Regions from separate parts of the Enterobacter sp. CFEC122 genome, predicted to be linked through region 3. Evidence: riboswitches for the same ligand, from Rfam matches in the RefSeq annotation. Region 3 holds a riboswitch; each other region holds the start of a gene.

Evidence for each region. A riboswitch is a leader RNA that binds a small molecule or an ion and turns the genes downstream of it on or off. The one in region 3 is predicted to bind thiamine pyrophosphate.
Region 1: linked by a shared signal. The riboswitch ahead of thiM (hydroxyethylthiazole kinase) and the one ahead of thiC (phosphomethylpyrimidine synthase ThiC) in region 3 are both predicted to bind thiamine pyrophosphate.
Region 2: linked by a shared signal. The riboswitch ahead of thiB (thiamine ABC transporter substrate binding subunit) and the one ahead of thiC (phosphomethylpyrimidine synthase ThiC) in region 3 are both predicted to bind thiamine pyrophosphate.

The regions. Positions count from the first base shown of each region.
Region 1 is NZ_JBRIQR010000007.1:96,390-102,336, reverse strand. Features, by position in the region: gene ACVCAM_RS07175 (YadA C-terminal domain-containing protein) at 1-737, opposite strand, end outside; TPP riboswitch at 1,353-1,449, shown strand; gene thiM (hydroxyethylthiazole kinase) at 1,485-2,255, shown strand; gene thiD (bifunctional hydroxymethylpyrimidine kinase/phosphomethylpyrimidine kinase) at 2,252-3,052, shown strand; gene ACVCAM_RS07160 (GntR family transcriptional regulator) at 3,095-3,841, shown strand; gene ACVCAM_RS07155 (PfkB family carbohydrate kinase) at 3,815-4,768, opposite strand; gene ACVCAM_RS07150 (ADP-ribosylglycohydrolase family protein) at 4,765-5,769, opposite strand; gene ACVCAM_RS07145 (nucleoside permease) at 5,766-5,947, opposite strand, start outside.
Region 2 is NZ_JBRIQR010000026.1:27,974-33,920, forward strand. Features, by position in the region: gene thiP (thiamine/thiamine pyrophosphate ABC transporter permease ThiP) at 1-1,268, opposite strand, end outside; gene thiB (thiamine ABC transporter substrate binding subunit) at 1,244-2,227, opposite strand; TPP riboswitch at 2,259-2,359, opposite strand; gene sgrR (HTH-type transcriptional regulator SgrR) at 2,396-4,051, opposite strand; gene sgrT (glucose uptake inhibitor SgrT) at 4,140-4,292, shown strand; gene ACVCAM_RS17545 (sugar efflux transporter) at 4,413-5,591, shown strand; gene leuD (3-isopropylmalate dehydratase small subunit) at 5,650-5,947, opposite strand, start outside.
Region 3 is NZ_JBRIQR010000039.1:32,054-38,000, reverse strand. Features, by position in the region: gene ACVCAM_RS21340 (YjaG family protein) at 1-119, opposite strand, end outside; gene nfi (deoxyribonuclease V) at 161-832, opposite strand; gene hemE (uroporphyrinogen decarboxylase) at 842-1,906, opposite strand; gene nudC (NAD(+) diphosphatase) at 1,945-2,718, opposite strand; gene ACVCAM_RS21320 (Rsd/AlgQ family anti-sigma factor) at 2,814-3,299, shown strand; TPP riboswitch at 3,354-3,462, shown strand; gene thiC (phosphomethylpyrimidine synthase ThiC) at 3,542-5,437, shown strand; gene thiE (thiamine phosphate synthase) at 5,437-5,947, shown strand, end outside.

The DNA of each region.
Region 1 (5,947 bases), on a different contig from region 3:
GTCGTTTCTTGTGCTTGCTGGCGTGACTGAACGTTAGCAACAGCAGCTTTGTTAGCAGCGGCTACCGTTTGTGCATCAACCGCTAAAGATTGCGCATAAGCGCCCGTATTAAATGCCTGAGTCGCTTTGTCAGAGGCATCCTGAAGGGCGTGATCTTGTCTATCCTGATCGGCGTTGAAAATGCTTTTATCTACCTTACCTGCCAGCGCTTGAGTGTTAGCGTCTGCTTTGTTGTTCGCATTGGTAGCGGTGAGTTCAGCTTTATCTACTCTTGTGTTTGTATCAATGATTGCTTGACCGTTAGTAATAACGCCTTGTAAAGCCACATCTGCTTTATTATTAGTGTTATCAATCAATATATTCTGTTTGTTATCAATGATTGTTTGAACTGCTTTGTTATCGTCGACTTTCTGATTAAGGATAGCGTTAGCTTGAGTGTTAGCGTTTACGCCATCTTGAGCGGTGTTAGCTGTATCTTGTGCTTTATTAATAGCTGTATTTGCTCTGTCAATATCGCCCTGAAGGTTATAGATTTGCCCGTCTTGCTTAATGTTACTCCCCTCGATGTTATCAAGGTTATAGGCGGTTTTATCGGTACCCTGAATTTGAATGTGAGCACCTGGATTATTGACGTTATCGTCAAGGTTTACGTTTACTTCCGCTGCATTTGCGGTATTCATTGAACCAGCGAACACAAAACCAAAAACAGCGATAGCTGTTGTATTTAAATAGTTCATTTTAAAGCTCTCATCATCACTACAAGAAAAAATAAAGTAAGGGCGCTATCCTGGCGGGAAGATACAACGTCTTGTTATATCTGAATTAATTCACGATTAACGGTGGAAATTTTGGTTTGATAACTTATTTCGTAACGTGCAGTAACTATCTATGAATGTGTAATTTTGATTATTGATCTAAATCATAAATAGCAGGAATAGCTAAACGAGTCGATCCAGAAAGACCTGGCGTAATAATCTTATAATACAATAAGATAGCCTTTCATAATGGATGAGAGTGAAATTAGATATAAAACACCAATACATTAATTGTATTTAAGTGTTTTGATTAAAATGGGTTAATAATACACATAACAGTTTATGTAAATTTATGGGTTTTTGCCGATTATTTATTATCGAACCTTTCGTCAGCTTCGAATGAAAATGAAATCAGCTCATTTTTGTTCCGGGATATACCAGGAAAAAATATTTATGTTGAAGATGCTAGCGAAAACGTGTTTAGGGAGATTCATAACGCGAACGCTGCCGTGATAAATCAAAACTCCTTGCGCCTGGCCAGTGGCCACGGTTACACTGATTGAGAACATTGATTTTAATAAATCATTGTTTTAAAAGTATTTTGACTCGGGGTGCCCTTCTTTGTGAAGGCTGAGAAATACCCGTATTACCTGATCTGGATAATGCCAGCGTAGGGAAGTCAGATGCCTTCCCGGTCATCGCTTCTTCACGCAAGGCAGGAGCGAACCCATGCAGCCTGACCTGCTCGATTTACACGTTTTACACCACTTCCGAACCCGTTCTCCGCTGACCCACTGTATGACGAATGACGTCGTACAGACCTTTACGGCCAACGTTTTGCTGGCACTGGGCGCATCTCCGGCGATGGTGATCGAGGCCGAAGAGGCCGAGCAGTTTGCCGCGATAGCCGATGCGCTGCTGGTTAACGTTGGCACGCTGACCGCGCTGCGCGCCCAGTCGATGCGTCGTGCGATTGAAAGTGCGGTAGCGGCAGGCAAACCCTGGACGCTGGACCCGGTTGCCGTGGGTGCCCTGGCGTTCCGCACCCGGTTTTGCCATCAAATCCTTGCCCTGAAACCGGCCGCCATTCGCGGCAATGCTTCCGAAATCCTTGCCCTCGCCGGGATGAGCGCGGGCGGGCGCGGCGTCGATACGACCGATACCGCCGCCAGCGCGGTGCCTGCTGCCCAGGCGCTGGCACGGCAGATCAATACGATTGTGGTGGTCACCGGCGAGGTAGACTACATCACGGACGGGCAACGCACCCGAACGGTTACCGGCGGTGACCCGCTGATGACGCGCGTGGTGGGCACCGGGTGCGCGCTCTCTGCCGTTGTGGCGGCGAGCTGCTCGCTGCCGGGTGACCGGCTGGATAACATCGCCGCCGCCTGCGGATGGATGAAGCGGGCCGGAACGGTGGCCGTTGCGCACTCGCGCGGCCCGGGCAGTTTTGCCAGCGCGTTCCTCGACGCGCTCTATACGCTGGAGGAGCAGTCATGAAGCGGATTAACGCCCTGACCATTGCCGGCACCGATCCCAGCGGCGGCGCGGGTATCCAGGCAGACCTGAAAACCTTCTCGGCGTTGGGCGCGTACGGCTGCTCGGTCATCACCGCGCTGGTGGCGCAAAACACGTGCGGCGTGCAGTCGGTCTACCGCATCGAGCCAGATTTTGTTGCCGCGCAGCTGGATTCGGTGTTCAGCGACGTGCGTATTGATACCACCAAGATCGGCATGCTGGCCGAAACGGACATTGTGGAAGCGGTGGCCGAACGGCTTAAGCGCTATCAGGTGCAAAACGTGGTGCTGGATACCGTCATGCTGGCAAAAAGCGGCGATCCGCTGCTCTCCGCCTCCGCCGTCGAGACGCTGCGCAATAAGCTGCTGCCGCAGGCAGCGCTCATCACGCCCAATCTTCCGGAAGCCGCCGCGCTGCTGGGCGCGCCGCACGCGCAAACTGAACGGGAAATGAAAGAGCAGGGCAATGCGCTGCTGGCGATGGGCTGCGGGGCGGTGCTGATGAAGGGCGGGCATCTTGATGATCCGGAAAGTCCGGACTGGCTCTTTACCCGCGACGGCGAAGTACGCTTTACCGCGCCGCGCGTGCAGACCAAAAATACCCACGGCACGGGCTGTACGCTCTCGGCCGCACTGGCGGCGCTGCGCCCACGTCATGAAAGCTGGGCCGATACGGTTAGCGAAGCAAAAGCCTGGCTCTCGGCGGCACTGGCAAAAGCCGATACTCTGGAAGTCGGTCACGGTATTGGGCCGGTACACCATTTTCATGCATGGTGGTAAGCCAGTATACTGGCAGAATACATCACGCCTGAGAAAACAGAGATGGAACAAGCGCATACCCGGTTAATCGCTCAACTGAATGAACGGATCGCCGCGCCCGATAACACGCCGCTGTACCTGAAGTTTGCCGAAACGGTAAAAAACGCGGTGCGCAGCGGGGTGCTGGAGCACGGGAATATTTTGCCCGGCGAGCGCGATCTGAGCCAGTTGACCGGGGTGTCGCGCATTACCGTGCGTAAAGCGATGCAGGCGCTGGAAGAAGAGGGCGTGGTGACGCGCGCCCGTGGCTATGGCACGCAAATCAACAATATCTTCGAATATTCGCTTAAAGAGGCGCGCGGTTTTTCCCAGCAGGTGGTGCTGCGCGGCAAGAAGCCGAATACGCTCTGGGTCAACAAGCGGGTGGTGAAGTGTCCGGAAGAGGTGGCCAACCACCTGTCGATCTCCCCGGACAGCGAGGTCTTTTTGCTCAAGCGCATTCGCTATGTCGATGACGATGCGGTGTCGATTGAAGAGTCCTGGGTCCCCGTCGGGTTAATTCCCGACCCGGATGCGATTGGCATTTCGCTCTATGACTACTTCCGCAGTCAGAATATCTACCCGCAGCGCACCCGCTCAAGGGTGAGCGCCCGCATGCCCGACAGCGAGTTTCAGGCGCACATTAAGATGGACGAAAAAATACCGGTGCTGGTGATCAAGCAGGTCGCACTTGACCAGCAGCATCGGCCGATTGAGTACAGCATCAGCTACTGTCGCAGCGATCTATACGTCTTTGTGTGCGAGGAGTAGTGCCTCGCGCGTCGGGGCGCAATCCCCGCCGCGGTGGCTGACCACCCATGACGCCACGGCATTCCCCAGCAGAACGGCATCTGCCAGTGACCAACCCGCAGCCAGCCCGGCCAGCGTGCCGCCCGCGTGGCTGTCGCCTGCACCAATGGTATCCACAACCGTAGCCGGAAACGCCGGAACAACGCCCGAGGCGTCACCGTCATACCACGTAGCACCGTCTTTATCATGGCGCACAATCAGCGCGGCGCCAAAGCGCTGCTGCCACACTTCACCCAGGTTTTCAGCCTCCACACCCAGTCTTTCAGCCGCGAGTTCCGCTTCCTGACGATTGAGCGACACAATTGGCCTGCAGGCCATGATTCTCTCCATCAGCGCATCAGGAACATCCGCGATGCGTGGGCCGAAATCGATAAAGGCCGTCACGTCCTGTAATCCCTCCAGCCAGCCTGTCAGCAGCTCGCCGCACGGCGCGGCCAGCTGGTAGCCGGAGAGATAAACCAGGCTGTTTTGCGGAACGTGAAGCGCATCCAGCCAGCGCTGCTGCCACTGGTTTTCCACGCCGCTAAAGGACATAAAGGTGCGCTCGCCGTCAGGCTCTACCAGCGCCAGGCACCAGCCGTTGTCGCCGGTTTCAGCCTCTACGGCGCTGTGCAGATCCTGCTGCGCCATGGCGTTGCGGATAATATCCGCCCATACGCCATGGCCGACGGGAAGGGCATTTTGCGCGGCGATCCCGAGGCGTTTCAGGGCGATGGCAATGTTCAGCGCGCAGCCGCCAATATTTACGCCCTGCTGCTTAAGTTCGATATCGCACCCGCGCCAGGGCAGGGCGTAGGCGTCGGCGATGACGTCAATCACCGCGGCGCCCAGCACCGTCACCGGGCGCGTGGCGTGCAGATTTTCGAGACGTTGGGCAAATGCCTTCATACGCCCTCCCTTTGCTCCCTGAAGCGCAGCAGTTTCTCGCAATAATGGCCGAAGTTGAGCTGGTTGACGGCGTCGAGTTCAGCTTTGAGCGCCGGATCAATCGCCTGCACGCCGTGGAGCGCGCCGCAGATGGCCGTCGCCATGGCGCCAATAGTGTCCGTATCACCGCCCAGATTGGCGCATAAGATGGCGCAGCGGTTCGGGTCGGTTCCTGCCAGTTCCACCATCGCAATGGCCGCCGGAACGGACTCAATGGTGCTGGTTCCCGCGCCAATCAGCTGATAAACCTGCTCGCTGGCGGACTCAATACCGTTGGCTTCCCGTACGGTCTTAAGCGCCAGCTCAATACGTGCCGCCAGCGACGCGCTGAAGGTGGTGGTTTTCATCTCCTGCGCATAGCGGGCGATCCCCGGCAGGGCATCAACGATGTTCTGCCAGCTTTCGCCGTCGATGGCGCGGGAAACCGCCCAGGCCATCACCACCGCGCCGGCAATCGCGAGGTCCGATTTATGGGTCGGGCTGGAGGCCTGCGCCACCTGTTCAACAAAGTGTTCCAGCCGCGTCGCCGGGAGCAAGCAGCCCAGCGGGGAGGCGCGCATCGCCGCCCCGTTCGTCACGCCGTTGTTCTCCAGCTCGCTGACCGGCTTCCCGTCACGAATCGCATTAAGCGCGATTTTGGAGGTCGGGCCGAGCACGTTCTTGTTGAACGCGTCGAAATCAAGCGCCCAGTTCAGGATATGCTTGCCGATAACGTCCGCATTAATTTCCCCGTCGCACTCGATAATCGCATCGGCCAGGCACAGCGCCATTGAGGTATCGTCGGTGAACTCTGCCTGCCTGAAATAGCAGGCCGCGTTATTTTCTGCCGGGCCGGGTAAAAAGCGGTCGATCCAGCCGAAGTGCGCCTTGACGCGCTTTCTCGGCCACAGTTCCGACGGCATGCCCATCGCATCCCCTAATGCCTGCCCGTAAAGGGCACCGAGAATACGTTCTTGTTTCATTTAACTTCCCCTTGTGTCAGCGCGGCATCGCCATCAACCACCGCAATTGCAGCGATCTCTTTGTCCGATTCGCGGAAAAACAGCATAAACAGCACGGCAATCACGGCAATCATGATTGCGCCAAATGTCCACATTCCGGCCCAGTTGAAGGTCAGCCCCTTCACCGGCTCTTTGTAGG
Region 2 (5,947 bases), on a different contig from region 3:
ACCTTAAGCGCGTAGGGGATGGCCATTAAGGCGTTAGTGAAAATCACAATGCCATCGGCCCTTTCCGGCAGGCCGAGGGTGCTGTTGAACAGTAAAAAGAAGCCCGTTGCCAGCACGATGCCCGGCATCGCCAGTATCAGCATGCCCGTCAGTTCCAGCATTTGTCCGGCTTTTTGCGCCTGGCGGGCGTAGAGCTCACGGCTGCTCCACAGCAGCATCATGGTCAGCATAACGCACAGCAGTCCGGCAGCCAGCGCTATGCGTACCGAGGTCCAGGTCGCCTGCCAGAGAACGGGCTGTTGCAGGACGGATATAAGATTGAGGTTCAGGCCGTCAACGATAACGGCCAGCAGCGGCGGCAGCAACAGCAGCAGCGCCAGCGCGATCAGGATAACATCGCTGATGCGGCTGTGCAGGCTGTCCTGCGGATCGCGCCAGCCGGTTATTTGATGACTACCTGCGGGAATGGCTTTACTCAGCCGCTGGCTCAACAGCACCAGCACCAGACAGCACGCCATCTGGACTATCGCCAGCAGTGCGGCGCGACCGGGATCGTAGTCGTAACTCAGCGCCTGGTAAATCGCCAGCTCAATGGTGGTGGCCTGCGGCCCGCCGCCGAGTGACAGCACGGTGGCAAAGCTGGCAAAGCAGAGCATAAAGATTAACGCCGCCACGGGCGGGAGCTGGCGGCGCAGCCACGGCCATTCGACAAAACGAAAGAACGACCAGCCGCGCATGCCGAGCTGGGCGGCAATCTGCCGCTGCTCGCCGGGAATGTTCTCCAGCGCCTGCAAAAAGAGGCGCGTTGCCATCGGCATATTGAAAAATACGTGCGCCAGCAGAATGCCCTGCAGTCCGTAAGGCGAGAATGACCACTCAATACCAAGCTGGCCGAACAGCGAGGCCAGCCAGCCCTGGCGGCCGTAAACGCTCAGAATACCAAATACCGCTACCAGCACGGGCAGGATCAGCGTCATGGCGCACAGGCGCAGCAGGGCCTGCCTGCCGGGGAAACGCCGCCGATAGAGCGCGCGTGCAAGAAAAATAGCCGGGATCGCCGACAGCAGGGCAGAAAGAGCCGCCTGCCAGAAGGAGAACCGGATAACGTGCCAGAGGTAGCTGTCGTGCCAGAGGGCGAGCAGGTCGCTCTCCGGTGCGTTAAACCACAGCGCAAGAAAGGCTCCCAGACTGACCGCCACCATCACGACGGCGGCGAGCAATCCGGGGAGTAACCAGCCGGGAATTAACGGCTGACGGCGCGTTGCCATTCACTTACCCATGCGGCACGCTGCGCGGCGACCTGCTGCGGCGTAAACTCCAGCGAGGTTTTCGGCTTGGTCAGCTGCTCAAAACCTGCGGGTAGCGTAACGCTGGTGACCGGATACATCCAGTTGCCCGCTGGAATGGCGTTCTGGAATGCCGGTGAAACCATAAATTTCAGGAACTTCTCGGCCAGTTCCGGCTGTTTGCTGGCGGCGGTACGCGCGGCCACTTCCACCTGCAGATAGTGCCCTTCCGCAAAATCAGCCGCAGCATAGTTGTCTTTCTTCTCGGCGATAATGTGGTAGGCCGGGGAGGTGGTGTAGCTCAGCACCAGATCGCTTTCACCTTTCAGGAACAGGCCATAGGCTTCGCTCCAGCCTTTGGTCACGGTGACGGTTTTGGCGGCCAGCTTCTGCCACGCTTCCGGCGCCTTATCGCCGTAGACTTTCTGCATCCACAGCAGCAGGCCCAGGCCCGGCGTGCTGGTCCGCGGATCTTCATAAATCACGCGCCACTTCTGGTCGCTTTCCACCAGCTCTTTCAGGCTCTTCGGCGGGTTTTTCAGCTTGTTTTTATCGTAGACGAAAGCAAAGTAGCCGTAGTCGAACGGCACAAAGGTGTCGTTGTTCCAGCCGCCCGGCACGTTAACGGCCTCTGCCGCGACGCCGCTTTTGGCAAAGAGTTTGGTTTGCGAGGCGGCTTCCAGCAGGTTGTTATCCAGCCCGAGCACCACGTCGGCCTTGCTGTTTTTGCCTTCCATGCGCAGGCGGTTGAGCAGCGAAACGCCATCTTCCAGCGCCACGAACTTCAGCTCGCAGTTGCAGTCGGCTTCAAAGGCTTTTTTGACGACCGGGCCAGGGCCCCAGTCGGCGGAGAAGGAGTCGTAGGTGTAGACCGTCAGAACGGGCTTGGCTAAAGCGGGCAGCGCGAACAGCGCCAGCAGGGGGAGAACTTTTTTTAACACTTTGCACCTCAGGGTTGAGTGGCAAAGGATTTTGAGCGACAGCCTCAAATCCCTTCGCCGGCGTTATCCGGATCAGGTTCGACGGGTATTATCTCAGCGCACATCTGTGATGCAGCACCCCGTTGAGAACGGCGCTATTGTAATGATTTGGTGAATATTACGAAAGCGTTATGGCTCCGGGGGCGCAAACCAGGCGGATTTAAAATCAAACCAGCCCAGGGTGTTCATCCGCAGGCCGCGCATGCTGCGCTGGCCCTGGATCATCAGCCAGTGGTGGATCAGCGGGACGATCGCCTGCTCGGCCAGCAGCTGCTGGCACCATACGGCAAGATTCATCTCGCCCGCACGCCACAGAGCGGCATCCTGCTGCCAGTCCCGGTCGATGCAGTGCTGGATCAGCGGGACTTCATACAAATGCGAGAAGAGGGAAAAATCGAGCGGCAGGGTGAAGTTGGCGCTGTTCAGCCAGATATCGCTGGCGATTTCCCCCTGATGCCATTCGTCATAGTCCACTTCCCTGATGTCCAGCCTGACTCCCTCCGCTGCCAGCAGGCGGGTCATGATCCTCGCGATAAAACGATGCTCAACATGATCGCGGTAGTAGGTCAGGGTGATGGACTCCAGCCCTGCGGGTTTGTCGCAGCGCGTTGGTCGGGCATGGTGCCAGCGCGGAAGCAGGCCGTACGCCGGGAACCAGTATGTCTGGTATTGCTCTTCCGCATGGTAGATAAGATTGGAAGGAGACAGCACGTGGCTGATCCACTTGCGGACAGCCGGGTTTGCCCCACGGTGGGTGCGGCGGTCAAAGAGGAGATAGTAGCAGCCCTCCTCCAGGCGGCTCTCCAAGGCCTTTTCTCCGGTGGTGGGGCCTTCAAGCGTCAGCCCGCAGCTCAGGTCTTCATTGAGATCCGGCAATACCCACACGTTCACTTCGTCGATCAGCGCCCGATAGCCAAAGTAGTCATCGAACGCGCGGATTTTCAGCTGGTTGCTGTTATTGCGGGAGACGGAGTAGGGCCCGGTGCCAATCGGCTGGCTGGCAAAATTGTTCAATGATTCCCACTCGGCGGGCAAAATCATTGAGGGCACATAGCCCAGCAGCCAGGGAAGCCACTTGTCCTGCTGCGACAGCTCAATATCCAGCGTCCAGGCCGTGGGGGAGTGGATGCGCGAAATATGCGAGTAGAGCGGCAGCCTGCGGGCGCGTTCCAGAGAGGCGATGACGTCGTGCATCTCCAGTTCGCGACCGTGGTGAAAGTGGATGCCCGGGCGTAAGAAGAAGCGCCAGTGGCGCGGGGAAAGCTGTTGCCAGTGGTGCGCGATATCCGCCTCCAGTTCCCCGTTTTCCTCATTTATCCGCGTCAGGCCGCTGAAGATTTGTCGGGCCATGTGGGTTTCAGAACGCCGTAACGCCGTGCCGGGCAACAGATTTTTCATCGGACGGTAGTAGAGCACCCGCAGAATGTGTCGGCCCTGACGAAAACTGCGTCCGAGATGGGAGACCAGCATCTGGCGCACGGCGGCCTTGTCGCCCACCAGCTGGACCAGCTGATCGATACGGTCCTGCTCGAGCAGGTCTTCTGCACGCTGCTGCTGCAATGCCAGCCCGGTGTAGAGAAAGGTCAGCCGCGAGCGTTTTCCGCGTCCCGCCTCCGCTTCCCAGCTTAACCACCCCTGCTGCTGCATGGTATTGAGCAGCGTGCGCATATGGCGGCGGGAACAGCTAAGCAGGTCAGCCAGCTCGTTGAGCGTGGTTTCCTGCGATTGCCCCTCGCAGCACTGCCAGAGGCGGATAAATTGTTGCTGCAGACGACCGGAAGGCATAAAAGAGGAACTCCTGACAAAAAACCAGCAATTTATTAATCCCTATATTAGGCCAATAATGCTTCCCGATGAAGCGAGGAGGTAAATGATGAAGAGGTCTACCGCACGTCAGTTTTATCAGCAGTACTTTTCAGCGACAAAAGGATCGTCCTGGCTGGCCCGCCCGTGTGCAGAGCAACGGCTGAAAATGTTAGAAGAACTGATGCAGTGGGACGTTACGAAACCGGCCTCTTCTCGCTGACTCGCCTCGATCATGTGTGACTGAGTATTGGTGCTAATCACCCGCCAGCAAAATGTTTTTGCTGGCTTTTTTCGTTTATTCTTTCACCCAATTTCGATTCGCTTTCACAAGGACTTGCGCATGCTGTGGTTGATGACGATGGGGCGACGCCTGAACGGCGTGTATGCCGCTTTTATGCTGGTGGCCTTTATGATGGGCGTGGCGGGAGCGCTGCAGGCGCCGACGCTGAGCCTGTTTCTCAGCCGCGAGGTGGGGGCACAGCCGTTCTGGGTGGGGCTGTTTTATACCGTCAACGCGATAGCCGGGATCCTGGTCAGCCTCGCGCTGGCGAAGCGATCGGACAGCCAGGGCGATCGCCGCAGGCTGATCCTCTTTTGCTGCGCCATGGCCGTGGGCAACGCGCTGCTCTTTGCTTTCAATCGTCATTACCTGACGCTCATTACCTGCGGCGTGCTGCTGGCGTCGCTGGCGAACACCGCCATGCCGCAGCTGTTCGCGCTGGCCCGGGAATATGCGGATAGCTCGGCGCGGGAAGTGGTGATGTTCAGCTCGGTGATGCGTGCCCAGCTCTCGCTGGCGTGGGTCATTGGCCCGCCGCTGGCCTTCATGCTGGCGTTGAACTACGGCTTTACCGCGATGTTCTCCATCGCCGCCGGGATTTTTGTCATCAGCCTGGCGCTGATAGCCTTTGCGCTGCCGTCCGTGGCGCGCGTCGAACAGACAACGGATAAACCGCTCACCCAGGTGAGCGGCTGGCAGGACAAAAACGTCCGCATGCTGTTTATTGCCTCCACGCTGATGTGGACCTGCAACACCATGTACATCATCGACATGCCGCTGTGGATCAGCAGCGATCTGGGCTTACCGGACAAGCTCGCGGGGATCTTAATGGGCACCGCTGCCGGGCTGGAAATTCCGGCGATGATTCTGGCGGGTTACTACGTTAAGCGCTTTGGGAAGCGTCGGATGATGATCGTCGCCGTGGCGGCCGGGGTGCTGTTTTACGCGGGACTGATCCTTTTCCATTCGCGTGAAGCGCTGCTTGCGCTGCAGCTGTTTAATGCTGTGTTTATTGGCATCGTTGCCGGGATCGGCATGCTCTGGTTCCAGGATTTAATGCCGGGCCGCGCCGGGTCGGCGACCACGCTTTTTACCAACAGCATTTCGACCGGAGTGATCCTGGCGGGGGTGATTCAGGGGGCGCTGGCGCAAAGTTACGGGCATGGCTCAGTTTACTGGATGATTGCCGCGATTTCGGTGGTTACGCTTGGGCTGACTTGCCGGGTTAAGGATGTCTGATTCTGGAAGGCGGCTTCACAAAACAAATCAATGGCCCGCTTTTTGCGGGCCATTGCCTTTAGCCCATAAACGCAGGCTGTTTTTTCTCGTACGCGGAGATGGCGTCTTCGTGCTGGAGCGTCAAACCAATGCTGTCCAGACCGTTCAGCATGCAGTGGCGGCGGAAGGCATCAATGCTGAAGCTGTAGGTTTTATCCCCGGCTTTCACCACTTCCGCTTCCAGATCCACTTCAAACGACATGCCCGGATTTGCCTTAACCAGCGCGAACAATTCATCGACCTGTTCGTCGCTCAGCGTCACCGGCAGCAACTGGTTGTTGAAGCTGTTGCCGTAAAAGATATCCGCGAAGCTGGGG
Region 3 (5,947 bases):
GTCTGCTTGCAGAACGCGGCATAGTTGGGATACATGCGCTCGCACAGGCAAGCCATGAAGGTGACGTGCTGCCAGCTTTCCAGCTTTTCAAGGCGCAGGTGAATCGGGTTTTGTAGCATGATGATCTCTCGAATCGAAAATTAGGCGCAGTTTACCTGAATCATCGCTGAATTTCCTGCCAACGAACAAAAGCCGGACGCGAAGAGGCCACCGCGTCAGCCCAGCGCGTTGGCTCCGGTAAGCGGTAGCCCTTCATGCAGCGCTGTACCCACGCCAGGGCGCTGTCCATACTCACCCGATGGCCGGTGGCGATGAACAGCGGATTACAGCGTGCCTTGCTGCGCCAGACCCACGCCAGCTGCTCGCCTTTATGGATAAGCGGTGCCAGCGCACCCGGCTCGGCGGAGAGTGGCTCAAACGCGCCGCACAGGCGTTTCTTGGCGACACCGATGGTCGGCACATCCACCAGCAGCCCAAAGTGGCTGGCAACGCCTAAACGGCGCGGGTGTGAGATACCGTGCCCATCGACAAAAAGCAGGTCAGGTTTTTGCGAAAGCTGCTCCCACGCAGCCAGCAGCGCGGGATATTCGCGGAAGGAGAGAAAGCCCGGAATGTACGGCATGGTGGTGGCAATACGCGCGACCTTGTACTCCACCAGTTCGAGCGAAGGGTATTTCAGGACCACCATCGCCGCTCGCGTCACGTCCCCACCCTGCTCAAACCCGACGTCGGCTCCGCCAATGTACTGCGGAGGATCCTTATCCAGACGATCCTCGCGGATCACCGATGAGGCCAGTTCGATTTGTTGAGCGCGTAGCGACGCGAGATCCATAACGACTCCTTACTTGTGATACTGGGCAGAAAGCCGATGCACCGCCTCCACAAATACGCCTGCGTGCTCTGGCGGCACATCCTGATGAATACCGTGGCCGAGGTTAAAGACGTGGCCTTCCCCCTGGCCGAAACCAGACAGTATAGTCGACACTTCTTCTTCAATACGGGCAGGCGGCGCATAGAGCATGGACGGGTCCATATTGCCCTGAAGCGCCACTTTGTCGCCCACGCGGCGGCGGGCATCAGCGATATCGGTGGTCCAGTCGAGACCCAGTGCGTCGCAGCCGGTTGCCGCCATGGCTTCCAGCCACTGACCGCCACCTTTGGTGAACAGCGTCACCGGCACGCGGCGGCCTTCGTTTTCGCGCAGCAGGCCGTCAACGATTTTATGCATGTAATACAGGGAGAACTGTTGATAATCACGCCCGGTCAGCACGCCGCCCCAGGTATCGAAAATCATCACCGACTGCGCACCGGCTTTAATCTGCGCGTTGAGGTAGAGCGTGACGCTCTTCGCGAGCTTGTCGAGCAGCGCATGCAGAGCCAGCGGCTCGGCGTACATCATCTTTTTAATCAGGGTGAAGGCTTTGCTGCTGCCCCCTTCCACCATATAGGTCGCCAGCGTCCACGGGCTGCCGGAGAAGCCAATCAGCGGCACTTCACCTTTCAGCTCGCGGCGAATGGTGCGCACGGCGTTCATCACGTAGCCCAGCTCGCCTTCCGGATCGGGGATCGGCAGCTTGTCCACGTCCGCTTTGCTTCTGATCGGAGAGGTAAAACGCGGGCCTTCACCGGTTTCGAAGTACAGGCCAAGGCCCATCGCATCCGGAATGGTCAGAATATCCGAGAAGAGGATCGCCGCATCCAGCGGGAAGCGGCGCAGCGGCTGGAGCGTCACTTCACAGGCCAGCTCGGCGTTTTTGCACAGCGACATAAAATCGCCCGCCTGCGCGCGCGTGGCTTTGTACTCTGGCAGATAGCGTCCCGCCTGGCGCATCATCCACACCGGGGTGACATCAACGGGCTGGCGCAGCAGCGCACGCAGATAACGATCGTTCTTCAGTTCGGTCATTTTTGCAGTTCCTTAAGCGTCATGGCCTCAGTGTAACACTACTCATACTCGGCCCGACACATCGCTACGGTATCTTCTATCAGCCGGCGCGCCACGGTACCCGGTGGGGGGAGCAGCGGTAGATCGTCATAGCGATACCAGTTCGCATCCAGCAGCTCTTTCTGATCGATAACGATCTCGCCGCTGTCATAGTCGGCCATAAAGGCCGTCATCAGCGACTGCGGGAACGGCCACGGCTGGGAGGTGACGTAGCGCAGGTTCTTCACTTTGATTCCGCTCTCTTCCATCACCTCGCGCGCCACTGCCTGCTCCAGCGTTTCGCCCACTTCGACGAACCCGGCCAGCACGGTATGAATGCCGTTGCGATGGCGGGTATGCTGTGCAAGCAAAATAGAGTCATCCCGACGGATAGCGACGATAATGCACGGCGCAATTTGTGGGTAATAACGTTCGCGGCAGTGGCTGCAGAGCATCGCCCACTCGGTTTTACTCGGGTGCATGGTATGGCCGCAATAGCCGCAGTATTTGTGCGAACGGTAAAACTCCGCCAGCTGCACGCCCCGCCCCGCCAGCTGGAACAGGCCTACGTCCAGATCCAACACCTGGCGAACGGATCCCATATCCAGACGACGCGATTGTTGGATCAACCACACGGGTTCACCCTGCCACTCGCCGATCTTCAGCGCAGGCTGGCCCACGAGATCGAACGTTTCCGCCGCACCATAGGGCAGCTCTCCACCGGGCAACCATAATTTTTGTTCGTGACTGACGATCCACCAACCCAGATCTGATTTTTCAATAATACGATCCATATCTATTGCACTACCTTCGCTTCACTGACATGTTGTTAGCACTGTGGTTACATTCTGGATGAGCAGATTCAATCCTACACTTTGCGGAGTCGACCATGTTAAACCAGCTAGAAAGCCTGACTGAGCGCGTTAGAGGAAGTAACAAACTGGTGGATCGCTGGCTACATGTGCGCAAGCATCTACTCGTGGCTTATTACAATCTGGTCGGTCTTAAGCCTGGCAAAGAATCGTTTATGCGGCTGAATGAAAAAGCGCTGGATGATTTTTGTCAGAGCCTGGTCGACTACCTGTCCGACGGCCATTTCAATATTTATGAACGCATTATCCGCGAAATGGAAGGGACAACGCCGTATTTAGCGGCCAGCAAACTTTGTCCGCTGCTGGAAGCCAACACCCAGCAGATCATGGATTACTACGATTCCACGCTTGAGAACGCCATCGATCACGATAACTATCTTGAGTTCCAGCAGGCGCTTTCCGACCTTGGCGAAGCGCTGGAAGAGCGATTCACGCTGGAAGATAAGCTGATTAGCCTCGTCCTGGACGCCAGCCCCGAAGATAACATCGCGCGCCCGGCTTGAGTTCTTAATCGTTAACGAGTAATTTACAACCATTCGCCCCTCTCACGAGGGGGATTTTTCTTGTCGGAGTGCCCAGAGCGAAAGCCGGGCTGAGACCGTTAATTCGGGATCCGCGGAACCTGATCAGGCTAATACCTGCGAAGGGAACAAGAGTCACACTGCTGTTGTATCGCCCCCCGGGCGATCCTCTCTTGCTTCATCCGTCGTCTGACAAGCCATGTCCTTCACTTTTGGAATGAGCTATGTCTACTGCAAAACTGACCCGCCGCGAACAGCGTGCACAGGCCCAACACTTCATCGACACCCTGGAAGGCACCGCTTTCCCGAACTCGAAACGCATCTACATTTCCGGCTCGCAGGCCGATATCCGCGTCCCGATGCGCGAAATCCAGCTCAGCCCGACGCTTATCGGCGGCAGCAAAGAGAATCCGCAGTATGAAGACAACGAAGCCGTGCCGGTGTATGACACCTCCGGCCCGTACGGCGATCCTGATGTGGCTATTAACGTCCAGCAGGGTCTGGCAAAGCTGCGCCAGCCGTGGATAGAGGCGCGTAACGACTGCGAAGAACTGAGCGTACGCAGTTCTGCATACACCAAAGAACGCCTGGCCGACGACGGTCTGGACGCGCTGCGCTTTACCGGCCTGCTGACGCCAAAACGCGCCAGAGCGGGCAAATGCGTGACGCAGCTGCACTACGCCCGCCAGGGGATCGTCACGCCGGAGATGGAGTTCATCGCCATCCGCGAGAACATGGGCCGCGAGCGTATCCGCAGCGAAGTGCTGCGCTACCAGCACCCGGGCGAAGGCTTTGGCGCACGCCTGCCGGCGAACATCACGCCGGAGTTTGTGCGTGACGAAGTGGCCGCAGGCCGCGCGATCATCCCCGCCAACATTAACCACCCGGAATCCGAGCCGATGATTATCGGCCGCAACTTCCTGGTGAAGGTCAACGCTAACATCGGTAATTCGGCCGTCACCTCCTCCATCGAAGAAGAGGTTGAAAAGCTTGTCTGGTCAACGCGCTGGGGCGCGGACACGGTAATGGATCTCTCCACCGGCCGCTATATTCACGAAACCCGCGAATGGATCCTGCGTAACAGCCCGGTTCCGATTGGCACCGTCCCGATTTATCAGGCGCTGGAGAAGGTCAACGGCATTGCCGAAAACCTCACCTGGGAAGCGTTCCGCGACACGCTGCTGGAGCAGGCGGAACAGGGCGTGGACTACTTCACCATTCACGCGGGCGTGCTGCTGCGCTACGTGCCGATGACCGCGAAGCGTCTGACCGGCATCGTCTCGCGCGGCGGTTCGATCATGGCGAAGTGGTGCCTCTCCCATCACCAGGAGAACTTCCTCTACGAACACTTCCGCGAGATCTGCGAAATCTGCGCCGCTTACGATGTCTCTCTGTCGCTGGGCGACGGCCTGCGCCCGGGCTCCATCCGCGACGCCAACGACGAAGCGCAGTTTGCCGAGCTGCACACGCTGGGCGAACTGACCAAAATCGCCTGGGAGTATGACGTGCAGGTGATGATTGAAGGCCCGGGCCACGTGCCGATGCAGATGATCCGCCGCAACATGACCGAAGAGCTGGAGCACTGCCACGAAGCGCCGTTCTACACGCTGGGGCCGCTGACCACCGACATCGCGCCGGGCTATGACCACTTCACGTCAGGCATTGGGGCGGCGATGATCGGCTGGTTCGGCTGCGCCATGCTCTGCTACGTGACGCCGAAAGAGCACCTCGGCCTGCCTAACAAAGAGGACGTGAAACAGGGGCTGATCACCTACAAGATTGCCGCCCACGCGGCGGATCTGGCGAAAGGCCATCCGGGCGCGCAAATCCGTGATAACGCCATGTCGAAGGCGCGCTTTGAATTCCGCTGGGAAGACCAGTTCAACCTGGCGCTGGATCCGTTCACCGCCCGCGCCTACCACGACGAAACCCTGCCGCAGGAATCGGGCAAAGTCGCGCACTTCTGCTCCATGTGTGGGCCGAAGTTCTGCTCGATGAAAATCAGCCAGGAGGTGCGCGACTACGCCGCCACGCAAACCATTGAAGTGGGTATGGCGGACATGTCCGAAGCCTTCCGCGCCAAAGGCGGCGAAATCTACCTCAAAAAAGAGGAGGCGTAATGTACCAGCCCGATTTCCCACCCGTTCCCTACCGTTTAGGGCTCTATCCGGTGGTGGACAGCGTGGCGTGGATAGCGCGCCTGCTGGAGGCAGGCGTTCGCACCCTCCAGCTGCGCATCAAGGATAAACGCGATGAGGAGGTGGAAGCCGATGTGGTTGCCGCCATTGCGCTGGGGCGTAGGTATAACGCCCGCCTGTTTATCAATGACTACTGGCGGCTGGCCGTTAAGCACCGGGCGTACGGCGTGCATCTGGGTCAGGAGGACCTGGAAACAACGGATCTGAGCGCAATCCGTGACGCCGGGTTGCGTCTTGGTGTGTCAACACACGATGACATGGAGATCGACGTGGCCCTGGCGGCCCGTCCCTCTTACATCGCGCTCGGTCACGTCTTCCCGACGCAAACCAAGCAGATGCCCTCCGCTCCGCAGGGTCTGACGCAACTGGCGGGTCACGTTAAACGCCTTGCCGACTACCCCACCGTCGCCATCGGCGGAATCAGCCTGGAAC